4 regions of the Micromonospora sp. RTP1Z1 genome follow, and region 1 is predicted to be linked to each of the others. Evidence: riboswitches for the same ligand, from Rfam matches in the RefSeq annotation. Region 1 holds a riboswitch; each other region holds the start of a gene.
The links. A riboswitch is a leader RNA that binds a small molecule or an ion and turns the genes downstream of it on or off. The one in region 1 is predicted to bind cyclic di-AMP.

Region 1 (4,202 bases):
GGTACGCCCGGGCCGGCGTGGAGATCCCCGCGGAGAAGTTCGTCGTGGTCGGCCGCCCCCAGGTGGAGGCGATCGAGGTACGCCGGGAGCCGGCGCGCGGCGTGGCCGCCGCGACGGTCCTCTACACCCCGACCTGGACCGGGCACCACGCCGACGCGAACTACTGCTCCCTGCCGGTGGCCGAGACGGTGATCCGTCGGCTGCTCGACCGAGGTGCCACGGTGATCCTGCGGACCCACCCGTACACCGCGCAGAACCCGACCTCGGCCCGGCAGTTGGCCCGGCTGACGGAACTGCTCGCCGCCGACCGGGCGAAGACCGGCCGGGCGCACCTGTGGGGCGCGGCGGCCGCCCGCGAGCTGACCCTGACCGAGTGCGTCAACCGCTCCGACGCGCTGGTCTCGGACGTCTCCGGGGTCATCTCCGACTACCTCTACTCCGGCAAGCCGTACGCGGTGACCGACATGGGCGTCGACGGCGAGCACTTCGTCGAGCGGTTCCCGCTGGCCGGTTCCGGTTACGTGCTGCGCCGCGACATGTCCAACGTGGACGAGGTGCTGACCCGACTGCTCGACACCGACCCGAAGGCGGGGGACCGCTGGGCCACCCGGAGTCGCTACCTGGGCGATTTCCCGGCCGACTCGTACGCGGAGGCATTCCTCGACGCCGCCCGCCGGCAGCTCGAACCGGACTGGAACCTGCCGGCGCCCCGGGCCGCGGACGCCGTCGCCCAGGACGAGTCGTCCCTGTCCGCCACGCCCTGACCGGCACCCCGCCGGGAGGCGGGCGTCAGCGGAACGGGTCGAGGAGGGCGAGGACGGCCTCCGGGTCCTCGATGTGGGCGTTGTGCCCGACGCCGGGCAAGGTGGCCACCGGGACGCCGAACTCCTTGAGCTGAGCGTCGGTCACCATCGGGTCCTGCTCGCCCCGGGCCAGCAGCACCGGCACGTCCGTCGCCGTGAGCAGGGCCGGCAGCGGCGGCTCCCCCACCCCGAACGCGGCCGGATCCATCGCCAGCCGTCAACGGCCGTCCTCCCGGCGCAGCCCGGCGTCGACCACCGGGTGGTCCGGGGCGAAGAGGCCGGCGAGGCCGGAGACGCGCAGGTAGCGGCGGGCGGCCTCGTCCCGGCTGGCGAACCAGGTCACCGGCCGCTCGGCCAGTTCCCGGGCCTTGTCCAGCTCGGCGGGAGACCAGACCGCCTTCACGCCGAGCCCGACCACCGCGTCGACGGGCAGGCCGAGGTGCCGCGCGGCCAGCGCCAACGCCACCACCCCGCCGAGCGAGTGCCCGAGCACCACGAGCCGGTCCCGCGGCCCCAGCCGGTCCGCGACCGGTCCCAGACCCTCCACCACCCGGCGGGCCAGTGCCGCGAAGGTGTAGGCCGGCAGCGGCGGCGACCACCCGTGCCCGGCCAGGTCGGGGGCGAGCCAACGCCCCGCCCACCGGCGCTCCAGCAGCGGCGCCCAGGGCAGCCACACCTCGCCGGTGGCGCCGAGGCCGTGCAGCAGCAACAGCTGGCGGATACCCGTCTCGTCGCCCATACGGCGCAGTGTGCCACCGCTCGGACACGACGCGCGAGAGCCGACGGCGGGCCGGTCCGTCGGGCATACGACGTCGGGCTCGTGCGCGGGGGCCCGACGGGTGGAGCGGGTGGATCAGGCGGAGTAGCCGCGGGTGGCCATCCAGTTCGCCAGGTCGATGGTGCTGACCCAGTACCCCGGCAGCGACGGGTTCGCCGAGTCGGCGATCCGCACGGTCCGACCGTCGTTCTTGTAGCCGACCACGGCGATGTAGTGGCCGCCCGGGAAGGAGTGCCAGCCGCCGTCGGTGTCGGTGGCGTCGCCCGCGATGTTGGCGACGACGCCCCGCCCGTCGGTGATCGCCTTCACCACGTCGGCCTGGAGCTCGTCCATCTGGGCCGGGGTGGCCGCACCCGGGATCATGTGCGTCCGGTACGGGTTGCCCTTGACCATCTGGTTGAGCCCGCGGGTGGTGTCCTCGGCGGAGTTGGTGCCGTTCTCGGTGGCGCCGAGCGGGGCGACCATCGCGTCCTGGGTGGTCTCGACGCCGCTCGCGCTGAGCGCGTTCCGGACCGCGGCCGGGCCGCAGTTCCAGTAGGCGGTCTGCGCCTCGTAGGTGTAGTCCAGGACCTTCGTCGACGGCGGCTTCGGCGCGGCCTTGCGGGTCAGGTCCGGGTCCGGCTTGGCCGAGGTCGCCTTCGCCGACGGCTTGGGGCTGGGCGAGGTCGACGGGGAGGCGGCGATCCGCTGCTGGTTACGGGTGGCCACCTCGCCGAGGCGCGGGGCCAGCTCGGCGACGGCGACGGTGGTGGTCTGCTCGCGGACGGGCGCGTCGTCGGTGTTGGCGAGCAGGGCGCCGGTGCCGGAGGCCAGCACGAGCGCGGCGGCGGAGCCGGCGACGATCTGGTACGGGCGCTCGGTGGCGAGACGCCGCAGCTGCCGCTTCAGGTGATGCTTCACGTTGGTCCTCCACGGGGGGCGGGAGCGGCACACGCCAGCCCGACGCGCGGAGGAACTCACGCGCGACGACGGATCGTGGGCGGGCTGGGCCGCTGGGTAGGGGGCGCGCCCGGTCAACCGGGCGGCAGGGCGGATGCCGGGATCGGCTCGCCGGTCAGGCGAGCGACGGCACCGCGGCGCCGTGGAGGCGGGGGGACGAGCGGGGAATGGGATCGGGTTGCACGAGGAAGAAACTCCTTCCGACACCGCCTACCGGGTTAGCTGACGGATTCGGGCGGGAAGATCGCCCTACCGCGGGCCGAGGCTCGCGGATTCACCCCGGACGTGCACTGGGTCCCCGGTTCGTAAGATCACGATTGAGCGGGTCGGCGCGGCGTCGCCTCTTGCGATCGAAAACCGCACCGGACGCGACGAGACTACCGATGGGTAGCCGCCCTGCCAAGCCGTCCCACCTGCTTAAACCTCGGTCATCGTTACTCTGACCGGAACAGCACGTCACTGACGTCACTCAATGGGACGAGCAGTTATCACGGAACCGTCGGGCGACAATCGGACATCGGGTCGCGAGCGACCCGGAATTGCGGGGGTCGGTGGCCCGAGCTGCTCCGGATGACCGTTTCCCGGATCGGGTGACCCGGCTCACCGAATTTGAGGTCACGATTCAGCCAACCCGCGCCGGCCGCCAACGCGCCGGGCCGGTCGGGGCGGTGCCGGCCACCACCGGGGTGCGGGTCTGGGTCACCGCCTCCGAGCGGCGTACCGGGGCCGGGCCGGGGCGCAGCGCCGCCGCGGCGGCGTACGCCTCGGCGGTGAGGGCGCGGGCCGCCTCGGCCGCCAGCTCGGCGTCCCGCCAGGCCCGTTGCTCCCGCTCGGCCGCCGTGCGGTAGCCGGCCAGCCGGCCGTCGCGTACCGCCCGGGCGAGGACGATCTCCTGCTCCGCCGGGTGCCGGCGCGGGTCCCACCCGTGCCGGTCCGCGAGGACATCGGCGAGCTGCCGCGCCGACAGCTCACCCCGCCAGTGCGCCACCATCGCGGCGTGGTGCAGCCATCGCTCCCGGGCGGCGTACTCGGCCGGGGTCCGCGGGGTACGCGGCGCGGGCAGCGCGGCGGCGCCGGCGAACCGACGGGCGGCGCTCTCCGCCTCGTCGTACGCCCGCCAGGCCCGGTCGACCTCGCCCTGGGCCCGCAGCCACTGTTCCCGCCGTCGACGCGCGGTCTGCGCGGCGCCGGCGGCGGCGACCGCCACCTCGTCGGCGTACCGGCGCAGGTCGGCGAGGCGGGCCGCCTCCTCGACGGCCGGGTCGGGAACCGGCTCGGCGTCGGACGTGGCCTCCCGCTCCGGACGGGCGACCAGCGCGGCGAGCAGGGCCAGGGGGAGCAGGAGCAGGGCCGACCAGATGGCGGCGGCCTGCGGAACCTCGATCAGGAACTGGTAGAGAACGGTTCGCATGGTCGGCACCTCACGGGAGCGATGTGGCGGAGGGGTCCGCACGCCCCGGCGCGGCGGGGCGCGACCGGAACGGGCGCCACCGGGCCGCCGACGGGCGGGTGCGGGGGTGAGGTTCGTGGAGAGCGGCTGCGGGCGCGGCCCGCCGTTCGATCAGCGCGCCGGCGGGGCCCGCGAGCCGAGGGCCGCCGGGGTGAGGCCGACCGGGGCGCGCTCCCCGGAGACCGGGACCACCGCGGTACGCGGCGCCGCCGGCGGGGAGGCGATGCCGACC
Region 2 (4,202 bases), on a different contig from region 1:
CGGCCACCGTCGAGGCGGCCGGGACCCTGCTTGCCGAGGTGGAGGGGACGGTCGGCGTGATCACGCCGGTGCCGCGCCGGGACGAGGTGGCCGGCTGGCTCGGCGGCCTGGGCGGGTCCCGGCTCCAGGTGGTGACGAGCCTGCAGGCCAAGGGCATGGAGTACGACGGGGTCGTGCTGGTCGCGCCGAGCGAGATCCGGGCGGATCCGGGCTCCGGCGTGCGGACCCTCTACGTGGCGCTCTCCCGGGCCACGCAGCGACTCACCACCGTCGACCCGCTGGGCTGAGCGGGGCGTCGACCGCGGGCGGGCGCAAGCCGGCCGTTCAGTTGCATACATAGCGATGTGAACATATATTGGGTTCGACCGGGGCCAGGGCGGAAGGGTGTGGGCGTGGGCGCAGGTCATGACCACAGCGGGGCGGTGACCAATGCCGCCTACCGCCACCGGGGTCGGCTCTGGGCCGCGTTCGGGCTGCTCACCGCCCTGATGCTGGTCGAGGCGGTCACCGCGTTCGCGACCGGCTCGCTGGCCCTGCTCTCGGACGCCGGGCACATGTTCACCGACGTGCTGGGCATCGGCATGGCCCTCGCCGCGATCACCGCCACCCGGCGCGCCGACACCGACCCGCAGCGGACCTTCGGGCTCTACCGGCTGGAGGTGCTGGCCGCGCTGGCCAACGCCGTGCTGCTCGGCGCCGTCGCGGTCTACGTGCTGATCGAGGCGGTACGCCGGTTCGGCGAGCCGCCGGAGGTGCTGGCCGGTCCCATGCTCGCGGTGGCGGTGCTCGGCCTGCTGGCCAACCTCGCCGCCTTCGCCCTGCTGCGCACCGGGGCGCAGGAGAGCATCAACCTGCGCGGGGCGTACCTGGAGGTGCTGGGCGATCTGCTCGGCTCGCTCGGGGTGATCGGCGCCGCGCTGGTCATCGCGCTCACCGACTGGTGGTGGGCGGACCCCCTGGTCGCCGTCGCGATCGGGCTGTTCATCCTGCCCCGCACCTGGCGGCTGGGGCGGGCCGCGCTGCGCATCCTGGTGCAGGCCGCCCCGGAGCACCTCCAGGTGACGGCGGTGCACGACCGGCTGGCCGCGGTGCCCGGCGTCGCCGAGGTGCACGACCTGCACGTCTGGACGCTGACCTCCGGCATGGAGGTGGCCTCGGCGCACCTGACCATGGCGCCCGGTGCCGAGGTGGGCGAGGTGCTGGCCGCCGCCCGGGCCGCCCTGCACGAGGACTTCCGGATCGATCACGCCACGTTGCAGATCGAACCCGGAGCGTCACCCGGTGCCTGTGGTGCAGTCGAGTGGTAATGAGGACAACCTTAAATCAGTGAGGGTATTGTGTCCCTATGCCGGTTTTGTCCCAGGTCGCGGCCCTCGCTGAACGGGCCGGGCCGGGGCACCACCGGTAAGCTCGGCCCCGGCCTCCGCCGGGCGGCGCCCTCCGGCGCCTGCGGTGGCCGCCGCCTAATCGCCGCCCGCGGCGAACCGGGGAACCATGTTCGTGGGGTGCATCCGCGCCAGCGGTAGGGATCTTCCGTCCCGAACCCGTCAGCTAACCCGGTCGGCGGCTGACGGAAGGAAACCTGAATGCCAGCAGTGGCACCTGTAAGACGGACGGCCGCCCGATTGGCGGCCCTGCTCGTGGCGACGCTCGCGCTCGGCGTCGCGACCCTGCCGGTCGGCCCCGCCGGCGCGGCGCCCCGGGCCGGCATGCTCGCCGCCGCCCCCGGCGACGACGAGGGCGGCACCCCGGCGCTACGCGCCCAGCTCGACGCGGCCAGCAAGGGCTGGCTCGAGGCGAAGGCGGCGCTGGCCCACTCGGTCGGCCGGCAGAAGCAGCTCACCGACCAGCTCACCACGATCAACGGCGAGCTGAGCGTCCGCGACACCAAGGTCGGCGAGATCGCCGGAGTCGCGTACCGGACCGGACGGCTCGGCACCGCGGCGGCGCTGCTCAACAGCGCCAGCCCGGAAGGCTTCATGGACCGCGCCGCCGCGCTGGGCCAGGTGGCCGCCCACGAGGACCGGGCGCTGCGCGACCTGCTCGAGACCCGGGACCGGGCGACGCAGACCCGCACGGCGCTGAACGCCGCGGTCCAGGAACAGCGCAAGCAGGTCGCGGTGATGGCCAAGCGCAAGCAGCAGGCCGAACGCGCGCTGGAGGTGGCGAACGACCGCGCCGGCAGCGGCAACAGCGGCACCAGCGGCGGCACCGTCCGGGGTACGTCCACCGCGAACGCCGACCCGGCGCCGCGCAACTCCGACGGCTCCTGGCCGCCCGAGTCGTGCAGCATCAACGACCCGACCCCGGCCGACGGCTGCATCACCCCGCGTACGCTGCACGCGCTGCAGGAAGCCAAGGCCGCCGGGTTCACCCGGTACGTCTCCTGCCACCGGCCCAGCGGCTCCGGTGAGCACCCGAAGGGACGGGCGTGCGACTTCGCCGCGCAGAAGGACGGCTTCGGCGGGGTCGCCAGCGGCGGCGACCGGACGTACGGCACCAACCTGGCGGCGTACTTCATCCGCAACTCCGACGCGCTGGCCGTGCTCTACGTGATCTGGTTCAAGCAGATCTGGCTGCCGAGCAGCGGCTGGAAGGCGTACAGCGGCGGCAACGGCGACCCGTCCAGCGACCACACCAACCACGTGCACCTGTCCGTCTACTGAGCGGCGGGGGTGCCCCGCCGCCCCACGGGTCACCCCCCCTACGCCCACCGACCTACGCCAGATGTCGCCGAGGGCCCCACGACGGGGCCGGACCGCCCGACCAGCATCGTGGGCATGAGCCGACTATCCCCCGCCGCCCGCAAGGCCCTGCTGACCCTGCACCTGGTCACCTCGCTGGGCTGGCTCGGCGCGGACCTGGTGCTGCTCACCCTCGGCGTCGCCGGGCTGCGCGGCGCCGACGCCGCGGTGGTCTACCCCACCGCGGCGCTGATCGTCACGTACCTCTTCGCGCCGCTGAGCGTCGCCGTCTGGCTGGTCGGCGTGGCGAGCTCCCTGCTCACCCCGTGGGGGCTGCTGCGCTGGCGCTGGGTGCTGGTCAAGTTCGTGCTCACCACGGTGCTGCTCGGTCTGGTCCTGCTGCTGCTGACGCCCCGGATCCGGCAGCTCGGCGAGCTGGGCGCCGCGGCCTCCGCCCACTACCGGGTGGACCTGGTCGTCGCCCCCGCGGTCTCCAGCACGCTGCTGCTCGTCGCCACCGTGCTCTCCACCTACAAGCCGTGGGGCCGGCTGCGCCGCCCCGGCACCCCGGCCCGGCGCCACCCGGTGGCCGCCGCACACCGCTCCTGACCGGCCACCGGTCAGGTCGTGGCGGGTGCGTCCGGACCGCGGTCCAGCGCCGCGCCGAGCCGGCTGGCGAGCCCGAGGTGGGCCGCCCGAGCCTGCCGGAAGGCGTACCCGAACAGGGGCGCCGGCGCGGAGAGGGTGATCTCGACGTCGATCCGCGTCACGCCGCCCGGCTCGTCCCGCAACCGGGTGTGGTTGCGCACGGTGGTCGCCGGACGCTGCCGGGCCACCGTCACCACCTCGTCCTCGCTTGCGATCAGCACGTCCGCCCGGTAGGTGACCGGGAAACGCAGCGGCCCGACCGCCAGCCGGTCGGTGATCGCGTAGCTGGCCAGCGCGCCCGGGCGGGGTGGCAGCCGGCGCACGCCGACGATCAGCGGGTGCAGCTCGCCCTGGCGGGTCAGGTCGCCGAGGAGCGCGAGCGCCTCGGCCCGCGTGCAACGCGCCTGCACGGTGTAGCTGAACGTGTCGCGGCTGAGCACACCGTCCCCCTCGCCGTCGGCGGTCCGCACGATCGTCCCGTACGGCGGGCGGGCTGGCAACGCCCCGCATGACGCGGAGCTGGCGGGAATCCAGGAGCCCCGGCAGGACAATGACCGGTCGGAGCGCTCAGGCGCCGGGGAGCACCTCGCGGGTCGCGGTGCCGGCGAAGTAGGGCTCCGGGGCGCCGAAGAGGCCGAGCAGGCCGGTGACCCAGAGCTGCCGATGCACGAACCGGCTGGGCTCGGTCACGATCAGCTTCACGCCGCTGACCTCGGCGGTCTGGAAACCGGCGACCATCGCGCTGATGCCCACGGAGTCGATGAAGTTGACCAACCGCATGTTCAGCTCGATGCGGGACGGACGGCTCTTCGCGAGCACCTCCGCGATCGCCTCGCGGACCTCGTAGGCGGTGTCGACGTCGATCTCACC
Region 3 (4,202 bases), on a different contig from region 1:
ACCCGTCACGCCCCGACGAGGTCGTAGCCGGCCTCGTCCATGGCGGCGCGGACGGTGTCCGTGTCCAACGGGCTCTCGCTGGTGACGCTGACCCGGCCGGAGGCCAGGTCGACCTGGACGTCGCTGACGCCCGGGATCGCGCCGACCTCGGCGCTCACCGAGTTGACGCAGTGCCCGCAGGTCATGCCCTGCACCTGGTAGGTGGTGGTGACCATCGCAACTCCCCTTCCGCCGGTCCCATGCTATCTCGCATTACCGGTACCCCCTTGGGGTATCAGCAGATCAGCACCGTACCATACCCCCGAGGGGTACGCTATCCTGGGCGTCATGACCGCACCGACGACCCCGACCCGGGGCTACACCGCCAGCAAGGACCAGCTCCTCGCACGGCTCCGCCGCATCGAGGGCCAGGTCCGCGGCATCGAGAAGATGGTCGACGACGACCGCTACTGCATCGACGTGCTCACCCAGATCTCCGCCATCCAGGCCGCCCTCGACAAGGTGGCGCTCGGCCTGCTCGACGGCCACGCCCGGCACTGCATGCACGAGGGCGCCGCCGAGGGCCGGGCCGACGAGATGGCCAGCGAGATGATGGCCGCCGTCGGCCGGCTGATGAAGCGCGGCTGACTAGCATTCCCGACGACGGCCGCGGCGACCGCCGCGCCGCGGGCGCCCCCCGCCGGTCCGGTGAACCGACCGGCCCGGGGACACGTACTCCGCCGTGAGCATCGTTGGGAGACACACCATGGGCGCCGACCACAGCGGTCCCGCTCCGTCCGCCCCGCCGCGGGTACGACGGATCCTCGTCGGGACGGTGGTCCCGCTGTTCGTCCTCACCGTGCTCGCCGCCCTGGTGCTCTGGCCCCGGGACACCCCGGCACCGGACCGGGCCGCGGACGTGCCGCGGTACCACGGCACGGTGAGCCGGGTGGTGACCGAGCCGTGCCCGCCTGCGGCGGAGGTGCCGGAGGGCACCCCGGGCGGCTCGACCGGGCCCTGCGGCAGGGTCGGCGTCGCGGTCGAACAGGGCCCGGACGCCGGCCGCCAGGTGGAGACGCCGATCCCCGCCGGCCCCGGCGCGCCCACGGTCGAGGTCGGCGACCGGATCATCCTGGTGGAGTTGGTGGATCCGGCCGATCCCGCCACGAAGAGCTACAACATCGCCGAGCACCAGCGGGGCAAGCCGCTGATCTGGCTGGCGGCGCTCTTCGCCGTCGCCATCGTCGCATTCGGCCGCTGGCGGGGGCTGGCCGCGCTGGGCGGCCTGGCCGCGAGCTTCGCGATCCTGCTCGGCTTCGTGCTGCCGGGGATCGGCGCCGGCCAGCCGCCGCTGCTGGTGGCGATCGTCGGCTCGGCGCTGATCATGTTCGTGGTGCTGTACCTGACCCACGGGATCACCGCGCAGACCTCGGTGGCGGTCCTCGGCACCCTCGGCAGCCTGGTGCTGACCGGCATTCTCGGCACGCTCGCCACCGCGGCCACCCACCTGACCGGGTTCGGCAGCGAGGACGCCACCACCCTGTCGATGTTCCAGCACGACGTCGACCTGCACGGGCTGCTGCTGGCCGGCATCGTCATCGGCTCGCTGGGCGTGCTGGACGACGTGACGGTCACCCAGGCGGCCACCGTCACCGAACTGGCGCACGCGAACCCGGGGCTGTCCCGGTTGCAGCTGTACCGGGCGGCCACCCGGGTCGGCCGGGCGCACATCGCCTCCACGGTCAACACCATCGTGCTGGCGTACGCGGGCGCCTCGCTGCCGTTGCTGCTCCTGCTCGTCGCCGACTCGCGAGCGGTGAGCGAGATCCTCACCAGCGAGTTCATGGCGCAGGAGATCGTCCGCAGCGCGGTGGCCACGATCGGGCTGATCGCCGCCGTCCCCCTCACCACCGGTCTGGCCGCCCTGGTGACCACCGCCGGTCGGGGCGCGGCGGCGGGGTCCGCCGCGCCGGCGTCCCGTCCCCGCGCGGAACCCGCCGCCGCGCTTGCGGCGCTCAGCGCACGACGCACCGGCGCCGCACCGGGCGCCCCCGACGGCTGGGCCGGACCGGAAAGGAGCACGGACACCGCATGGTGAAACTGCGCAGCGTGACCGCCCGCGCCAAACGCGATGCTGGTCACGGAGCGGCACGCCGGATTACCACTTTTAGTCGGCTTCCGGACGTAGATCCTCGGGAGCACTCTCGGGTAACCTCGCTGCCGGTCACCGCCGAAGGCGCGCAGCGGCGCCTGCGGTACCGCCGCCCAATCGCCGCACGGCGAGCCGGGGAACCAGGTACATGGGGTGAATCCGCGCGAGCGGTAGGGGCCACTTCCGTCCCGAACCCGTCAGCTAACTCGGTCGGCGGTCGATGGAAGGGAACACTGTGACGGCACCTCTGCGCCGCTGGTTGACACCCGTGGTGGCCGTGCTCACCGCGTTCGCCATCGTCGTCGGCCCCGCCCCGGCGATCGCGGCGCCGACGACACCTCCCACCCCCTCGGGGCACGAGGAGGACGCCGAGAAGCCGCTCATCACCGACGCCATCGAGGCCGCCAACCGCAACTACGTCCAGGCGAAGACCAAGCTGGCGAAGTCGAAGCAACGCCAGCTCCAGCGCGCCGCGGAGGTACGCGGGGCGCAGAGCCAACTGGACGCCCTGCGCCCACAGGTGACCCAGATCGCGGCGCAGTCGTACCGGACCGGCCGGATCGGCGCGGTCGCCATGCTGCTGGAGAGCAACACCCCGGACTCGTTCGTCCGGCGGGCCGCCGCGCTCGACGAGCTGAACATGGTCAACGCGCAGAAACTCGCCGAGGTCAACACGATCAAGACCCGCGCCGAGCAGGCCAAGCTGGCGCTCGACGCCGAGGTGCGCGCGCAGCAGACGCTGACGAACGCGATGGCCCGGGAGAAGGTCGAGACGGAGAAGGCGCTCGCCCTGGTCGGCGGGAAGGGCTTCACTGGCGGTCTGGTCTCGGCCACCTCACCGGTCGCCCGGATCGGTCCCGGTCGCACCGCGGACGGGGACTGGAAGCCCGAGTCCTGCAGCGAGAACGACCCCACCACCTCCGGCTGCATCACGCCGCGCACACTGCACGCGTACAAGGAGGTCAAGCGGGCGGGCTTCAACCGCTTCGTCGGCTGTTACCGGTCCGGCGGGCCGTGGGAGCACCCGAAGGGCCGGGCCTGTGACTGGTCGTTGCAGAACAGCGGGTTCGCCCCCTGGCACAACAACGACACCCGGATGTACGGCAACAACGTCGCCGCCTTCCTGATCCGCAACGCGGACCAGCTCGGCATCTACTACGTGATCTGGAACCGGCAGATCTGGTTCCCGGCGACCGGCTGGAAGTCCTACAGCGGGCCCTCCAACCACACCGACCACGTGCACATGTCGCTGCTCTGACCGACGACGTACCCCGGCCGAGGGGCCGCCCCGCGACCCGCGGGGCGGCCCTTCGGCCGTTGTCGTGGGTGGTCGGGGTCAGCCGCCGACGGCGGCACGCGCGGCGCGGCCGGGCTGCGCGGGCGGCGGCAGAGTCACCGCACCCGCCGGGACCGTGGTCACCGTCCGCACCTGACCGGCGCTGAGCTGGTACGACATGCCGACCACCGCGCACCGCCCGGCGGCCACCTCGCTGGCCAGGACGGCGGAATTGGCCAGCAGCGCCTCGACGGTCTGCGCGATGTGGATGTCCACGATGCCGTCGATCTCCTCTACGCCCTGCGCCGCGGCCCGGCGCAGGCTGGGCACCACGGCGTCGATCAACGCGCCGAGGTGCCCGGCGGGGAGCCGGCCGGTGGTGACCGCCTCCCGGGCGGCCTGCACTGCGCCGCAGGAGTCGTGCCCGAGCACCAGCACCAACGGCGTGCCGAGCACCGTAACGGCGTACTCGACGCTGCCGAGCACCTCGGGACCGACCGTGTGGCCGGCGGTCCGGACCACGAAGAGGTCGCCCAGACCGCGATCGAAGATGATCTCCGCGGCGAGGCGGGAGTCGGAGCAGCCGACGATCACCGCGAAGGGGTGCTGACCGTCGGCGACCGCCGCGCGGTGGCCGGCGTCCTGGTTGGGGTGGCGCGGAACGCCGGTGACGAAACGTCGGTTTCCGGCGTTCAGCTCGACGAGCGCCTGCTCGGGAGTGGTCGGGGTCAATTCCCTCACCTCGTCCTCGCGCGGAACGACCTGGTCAGCCGGGCCGGCGGCGCAGGCCGCCTC
Region 4 (4,202 bases), on a different contig from region 1:
ATGGACTTGGCGTTGACGTACCAGTTGCCGGCGTGCCAGCCGACGTCCTTCGCCTTGATGTGCTGGGCCACGTAGCCGTCGACCGAGCGCAGCGTGTAGTGCCAGCCCAGGTAGGTCTTGGTCTGCACCAGCTTCACGCTGGGGCCGAAGTAGCCCTCGGTGTCGTGGATGACGATGTACTCGATCTTCTGCTGGGCCGGCCGGTCGCCGAGGTCGTGGTTGCCGTAGTCGCCCGGCTTCGGGCCGTACTGCTCGTACGGCGCGGGGATCCACTCGCAGGCGAGGCGGACCGGGCATTCCAGGCCGTCCGGCCGCTCGGCGCGGCGCAGCCCGAGCCGGTGCAGCCCGGACTCGTCGGGGGTCACCTCGCGGGCGGCGAGGGTGACCCGCTGGCCGTCGTCGGTGGTCCGGCTGGCGCCGACGCGGATCTGGTCGTACACCTCGTCGGCGAAGGCGGCGGCGGCATCCTCGGTGTCCGCGCCGGAGTACCGGGCCACCGCGCCGTACCAGGCCGCCGGGTCGCTGCCGGCGCCGACCGGCGCGGCCAGTTCCTTCTGGTACGACGCGAGCAGCGCCGCCCCGCCGCGGATGTTGGCGGTGGCGTCGGTGCGCAGCGTCTCCTCGGCTACGCCGGTGAGCGCGGCGGCGGCGTCGAGGGTCTGCAGGGACGCCGACGGCAGCAGGTCCCCGGTCGGCTCGGCCGCCGCGGCGGTGTCGACGACCAGAGGCCGGGACTCGTCGCCCCGGGGGTCCTCGTTCTCGTCGACGTGTGCGCTGGACGGCGTGGCGGCGACCTGTTCGGCGTCGGTCAGGTGCATCGGGCCGTAGCCGCCGCTGGTGCTGGGCTGGCCGGGATGGGTGTCCCAGCGGGACTCCAGGTACGACACGCCGAGCAGGACGTTCTCCGGCACGCCGTACTCGGCCGCGGCGGCGGCGTACTGCTGCTGGCGGTCGATGGGTTCGTCCGGTCCGGCGGTGAGGGGCTGCGCGGCGACCGGTCCGGCGGTGAGGAGGGCGGTGGCCGCCGCGATGGCGGCGGCGAGCAGGATCCGGCCGCGCGGCGGCACGGGTGAGAGGTGCATGGAACCTCCAGGTCAGGTGGGGGTAACTGCGTGCTCACCCTCGCCCCGGACATGGCTCCGGGTCAATACTTACCTGTCAATGATGTTGGATGAAAGTTTTCTTCAGCGGTTCCCCGCCCGTTCCGGGCATCGGGTACGGAGTGTCACGGCGTCGCGGGTTGCGGATCGATAACGGAGATCTCTACTCTGGTCAATCGTCGACCGGTGTGTGCATCGTCCAACCCGGGTGGTGACGGTCCGACACCGCCGAGTCGCCTCCGGGTGAGCCGGGGACCCAGGTATCTGGGGTGAATCCGCAGCACTGCGGTAGGGCGGCTCCCTTCCCGTCCGAACCCGTCAGCTAACCCGGTAGGCGGTCAGCGAAGAAGGAGAACGAAAGCCCGGTGGCATACCATGCCCCGCGGCCACCGTCGGTCCGGTCGACAGACCGGATGACGGCTCCGCCGCGTCCACGCTGGTCCCGCTTCACCACCGCCCTCGCCGCCCTGGCCGGCACCGCCGTCATCCTGACCGGCGGCGCCACGGCGGCCCATGCAGAACCGTCGGTCACCGAGATCGAGCGCCAGATCGACCAGGACTGGAACAAGCTCGAACCGATCATCGAGCAGCACAACGCCACCCGTCAGGACCTCGCCGTCAAGCGCAAGCAGGCGGACGCCCTGGCCAAGCAGATCGCCCCGTTGCAGCTCCAGGTCGACCTCGCCATGGGCCAGGTCGGCGGCCTCGCCGTCAACGCGTACAAGGGCGAAAGCATGTCGACGGTGAACGCGCTGCTGGGCAGCCGCTCGCCGGGCGACGTGGTCGCCAGCCTCGAACTGCTCGACCGCTTCGCCCACCGCCAGCAGCAGCAGGTGCGCAACGTCGTCGAACTCCGCGACGAGCTGGCCGCCAAGAAGAAGCCGTTGGACCAAATGGTCGCCCAGCTCACTCGGACCGAGGCCCAGCTCGCGGCGAAGAAAACGCAGATCAACGCCGAGATCGCCAAGCTGGACAAGCTCCGGCTCAAGGTCTACGGCAGCGGTGGCGGCGGCCCGCTGCGGCCCGCGCCCTGCCCGTCCGGCTATCCGGGCGGCCCCGCCGGGGTCGCGGTCAAGTTCGCCTGCGCCCAGATCGGCAAGATCTACGTCTGGGGCGCCGCCGGCCCGGACCACTACGACTGCTCCGGCCTGACCATGGCCGCCTGGGGCAAGGCCGGCGTCTCGCTGCCGCACAACGCCCGGCAGCAGCACGACGTCACCCGCCGGGTGAGCCGGAGCGAACTGCGCCCCGGTGACCTGGTCTTCTACTACAGCGACCTGCACCACGTCGGCATGTACGTCGGCGGCGGCTGGGTGGTGCACGCCTCCCAGTCCGGCAAGCCGATCACGATGAAACGCGTCGACGACGGCCAGATCAACAGCTACGGCCGACCGGGCTGATCCGCCGGAAGGGGCTCCCACGCGGCGGGGGCCCCTTCCGCCGTCAACGGGTCGGCCAGGTGCGCCAGAGATGCCATGCGGGCTTGGCTGTCACTGGTGGCGGTGGTCATCGTGCCTGTCACCTGCGGCGGGGGTGGTGAGGCGTGGGGGACATCGGTGGCCGGTCGCGAACCTGTGACGGCCTGGAGACGGCCTGGCGGTCGCGGAAACCGAACGCCAGGCCTGCTCCGCTGACCGCACTCGAAGCGCACTGTCAGCTTGGGAATTGTCGATGTCTGCCTGGCTACTGGCGTGACGGCCTGGTCTCGGCGGTCTCTCGTGGCCTCGGCTGGCCCGTGCTGTCCTCGCCCAATGGCACGCTAATGGCATGCCGGGCAGGACAAGTCATGATCTGTAGATGCTTGTTGCAGCGGGAGCCGAAGCGCAGCCGATGGAACTGGCGCTCTTCGCGCTGTTGGTCATCGTCCTTGGCCTCATCTCGGTTGGCCAGGGCTACGTGTATCGGCGGCGTCGGTCCCGAGGCAAGGATCCCCTCCTCCCTGCCTGGGCTCCGGGCGGCTGGTGGCCTCGCCATCCAACGGCAACTCTGCGCGCCGGCTGGGCAACGGCTGCGGTCGGCATCGCTCTGCTACTTCTCGCGGTGTACCGGCAGTTCTCGGCGTAGCTGGAGCTTGGACCCGGGAGCGCCAGTTTGGAAGGACGAAGATCACCGCGCCGAGATGCCCGAAACGCCTGCTGGCGGCAGGGGAGTGGGCCACGACTCACGCCCGCTCGTGCCCGTCCGGGACACCGACTACTGGCACGTGGCTGGCATGCCGCGACCGCCTGATCCGTAGCCTCGGCGGTGCTGTCCCAGTCGGTCCGGACCGGCGCTTGGCCCCTGGCACAGAGCCTGCTGGCGTCCTCGCCCGTGCGTCACAGTCCGAGGCCGTTGCTGTCAATCGCTGCTGTCAAGGCGGCCCGCCCTTGCCTCGACCTGGTTGCCAACCAGGCCCCCCGGGTAGAGGCAGATCTATGGACCCCCGGGACTTGTTCCAAGTGCTGTTGGGCATCGGCGGCCTGGCCCTAGCCGGCTACGGTCTTCGTCTACTACTGACGCGCCGCATGTCGCCTTTTGCCCAAAGGAGGTGGAGACGCCCGGTCGATGCAGGGATGTGGTTTCTCTGCGGTGGGCTCTCCTTCTTGTTACTCGCAGTGGGGTATCTCGGCCGACTCAGCGGCGCGTTCGGCCCCGCAACAGCGTGGACGCTGGCGGCCGTGGCGGTCGTGTTCCTCGCACTCGGCCTCCTCAGGTACCGGCCACGTGATAGCAGACGTGGCGAATCCCCGGACGTGACGTAGCCAGGCTCCAACGGCACCGCCAGTTTGGAAGAGCGTCCTCAGCCGACCGTGATGCCCGAAACGCCTGCAGCTGGTGGCCGCTCCAGTTGCGCCTAGTGTCCGCTCGTGCCGGCAGGTTCAGCCGGTCGTAGCATTTGATCTTGCCGGTTGGGTGGGGCAGGATGTGCCGCCGTGCGTGCAATGTTGACCTTGGCTGATCGGGAAGAGATATCCCGTGGCTTGGCCGAAGGCTTGGAGTACAAGCAGATCGGTGTGCTGATCGGCCGGGATCCGTCGGTGGTGTCGCGGGAGGTTGCCCGGCACGGCGGCCGGGCCGGGTACCGGGCCGCGGCGGCCGACGCGGCGGCGACGGTTGTCCGGT

Region 2: linked by a shared signal. The riboswitch ahead of SLP03_RS23445 (hypothetical protein) and the one ahead of SLP03_RS00425 (C39 family peptidase) in region 1 are both predicted to bind cyclic di-AMP.
Region 3: linked by a shared signal. The riboswitch ahead of SLP03_RS11480 (hypothetical protein) and the one ahead of SLP03_RS00425 (C39 family peptidase) in region 1 are both predicted to bind cyclic di-AMP.
Region 4: linked by a shared signal. The riboswitch ahead of SLP03_RS12110 (NlpC/P60 family protein) and the one ahead of SLP03_RS00425 (C39 family peptidase) in region 1 are both predicted to bind cyclic di-AMP.

The regions. Positions count from the first base shown of each region.
Region 1 is NZ_JAPFQV010000001.1:86,543-90,744, reverse strand. Features, by position in the region: gene SLP03_RS00440 (CDP-glycerol glycerophosphotransferase family protein) at 1-764, shown strand, start outside; gene SLP03_RS00435 (hypothetical protein) at 790-1,011, opposite strand; gene SLP03_RS00430 (alpha/beta fold hydrolase) at 1,021-1,542, opposite strand; gene SLP03_RS00425 (C39 family peptidase) at 1,657-2,481, opposite strand; cyclic di-AMP (ydaO/yuaA leader) riboswitch at 2,713-2,854, opposite strand; gene SLP03_RS00420 (hypothetical protein) at 3,143-3,931, opposite strand; gene SLP03_RS00415 (hypothetical protein) at 4,082-4,202, opposite strand, start outside.
Region 2 is NZ_JAPFQV010000054.1:2,744-6,945, reverse strand. Features, by position in the region: gene SLP03_RS23455 (HelD family protein) at 1-287, shown strand, start outside; gene SLP03_RS23450 (cation diffusion facilitator family transporter) at 393-1,307, shown strand; cyclic di-AMP (ydaO/yuaA leader) riboswitch at 1,451-1,582, shown strand; gene SLP03_RS23445 (hypothetical protein) at 1,587-2,666, shown strand; gene SLP03_RS23440 (hypothetical protein) at 2,781-3,293, shown strand; gene SLP03_RS23435 (SRPBCC family protein) at 3,305-3,802, opposite strand; gene SLP03_RS23430 (STAS domain-containing protein) at 3,900-4,202, opposite strand, start outside.
Region 3 is NZ_JAPFQV010000017.1:39,268-43,469, forward strand. Features, by position in the region: gene SLP03_RS11465 (copper ion binding protein) at 6-215, opposite strand; gene SLP03_RS11470 (metal-sensitive transcriptional regulator) at 328-627, shown strand; gene SLP03_RS11475 (YibE/F family protein) at 746-2,077, shown strand; cyclic di-AMP (ydaO/yuaA leader) riboswitch at 2,232-2,363, shown strand; gene SLP03_RS11480 (hypothetical protein) at 2,367-3,389, shown strand; gene SLP03_RS11485 (carbonic anhydrase) at 3,468-4,139, opposite strand.
Region 4 is NZ_JAPFQV010000018.1:79,059-83,260, forward strand. Features, by position in the region: gene SLP03_RS12105 (peptidoglycan recognition family protein) at 1-1,082, opposite strand, end outside; cyclic di-AMP (ydaO/yuaA leader) riboswitch at 1,317-1,452, shown strand; gene SLP03_RS12110 (NlpC/P60 family protein) at 1,514-2,500, shown strand; gene SLP03_RS12115 (hypothetical protein) at 2,898-3,164, shown strand; gene SLP03_RS12120 (IS30 family transposase) at 4,031-4,202, shown strand, end outside.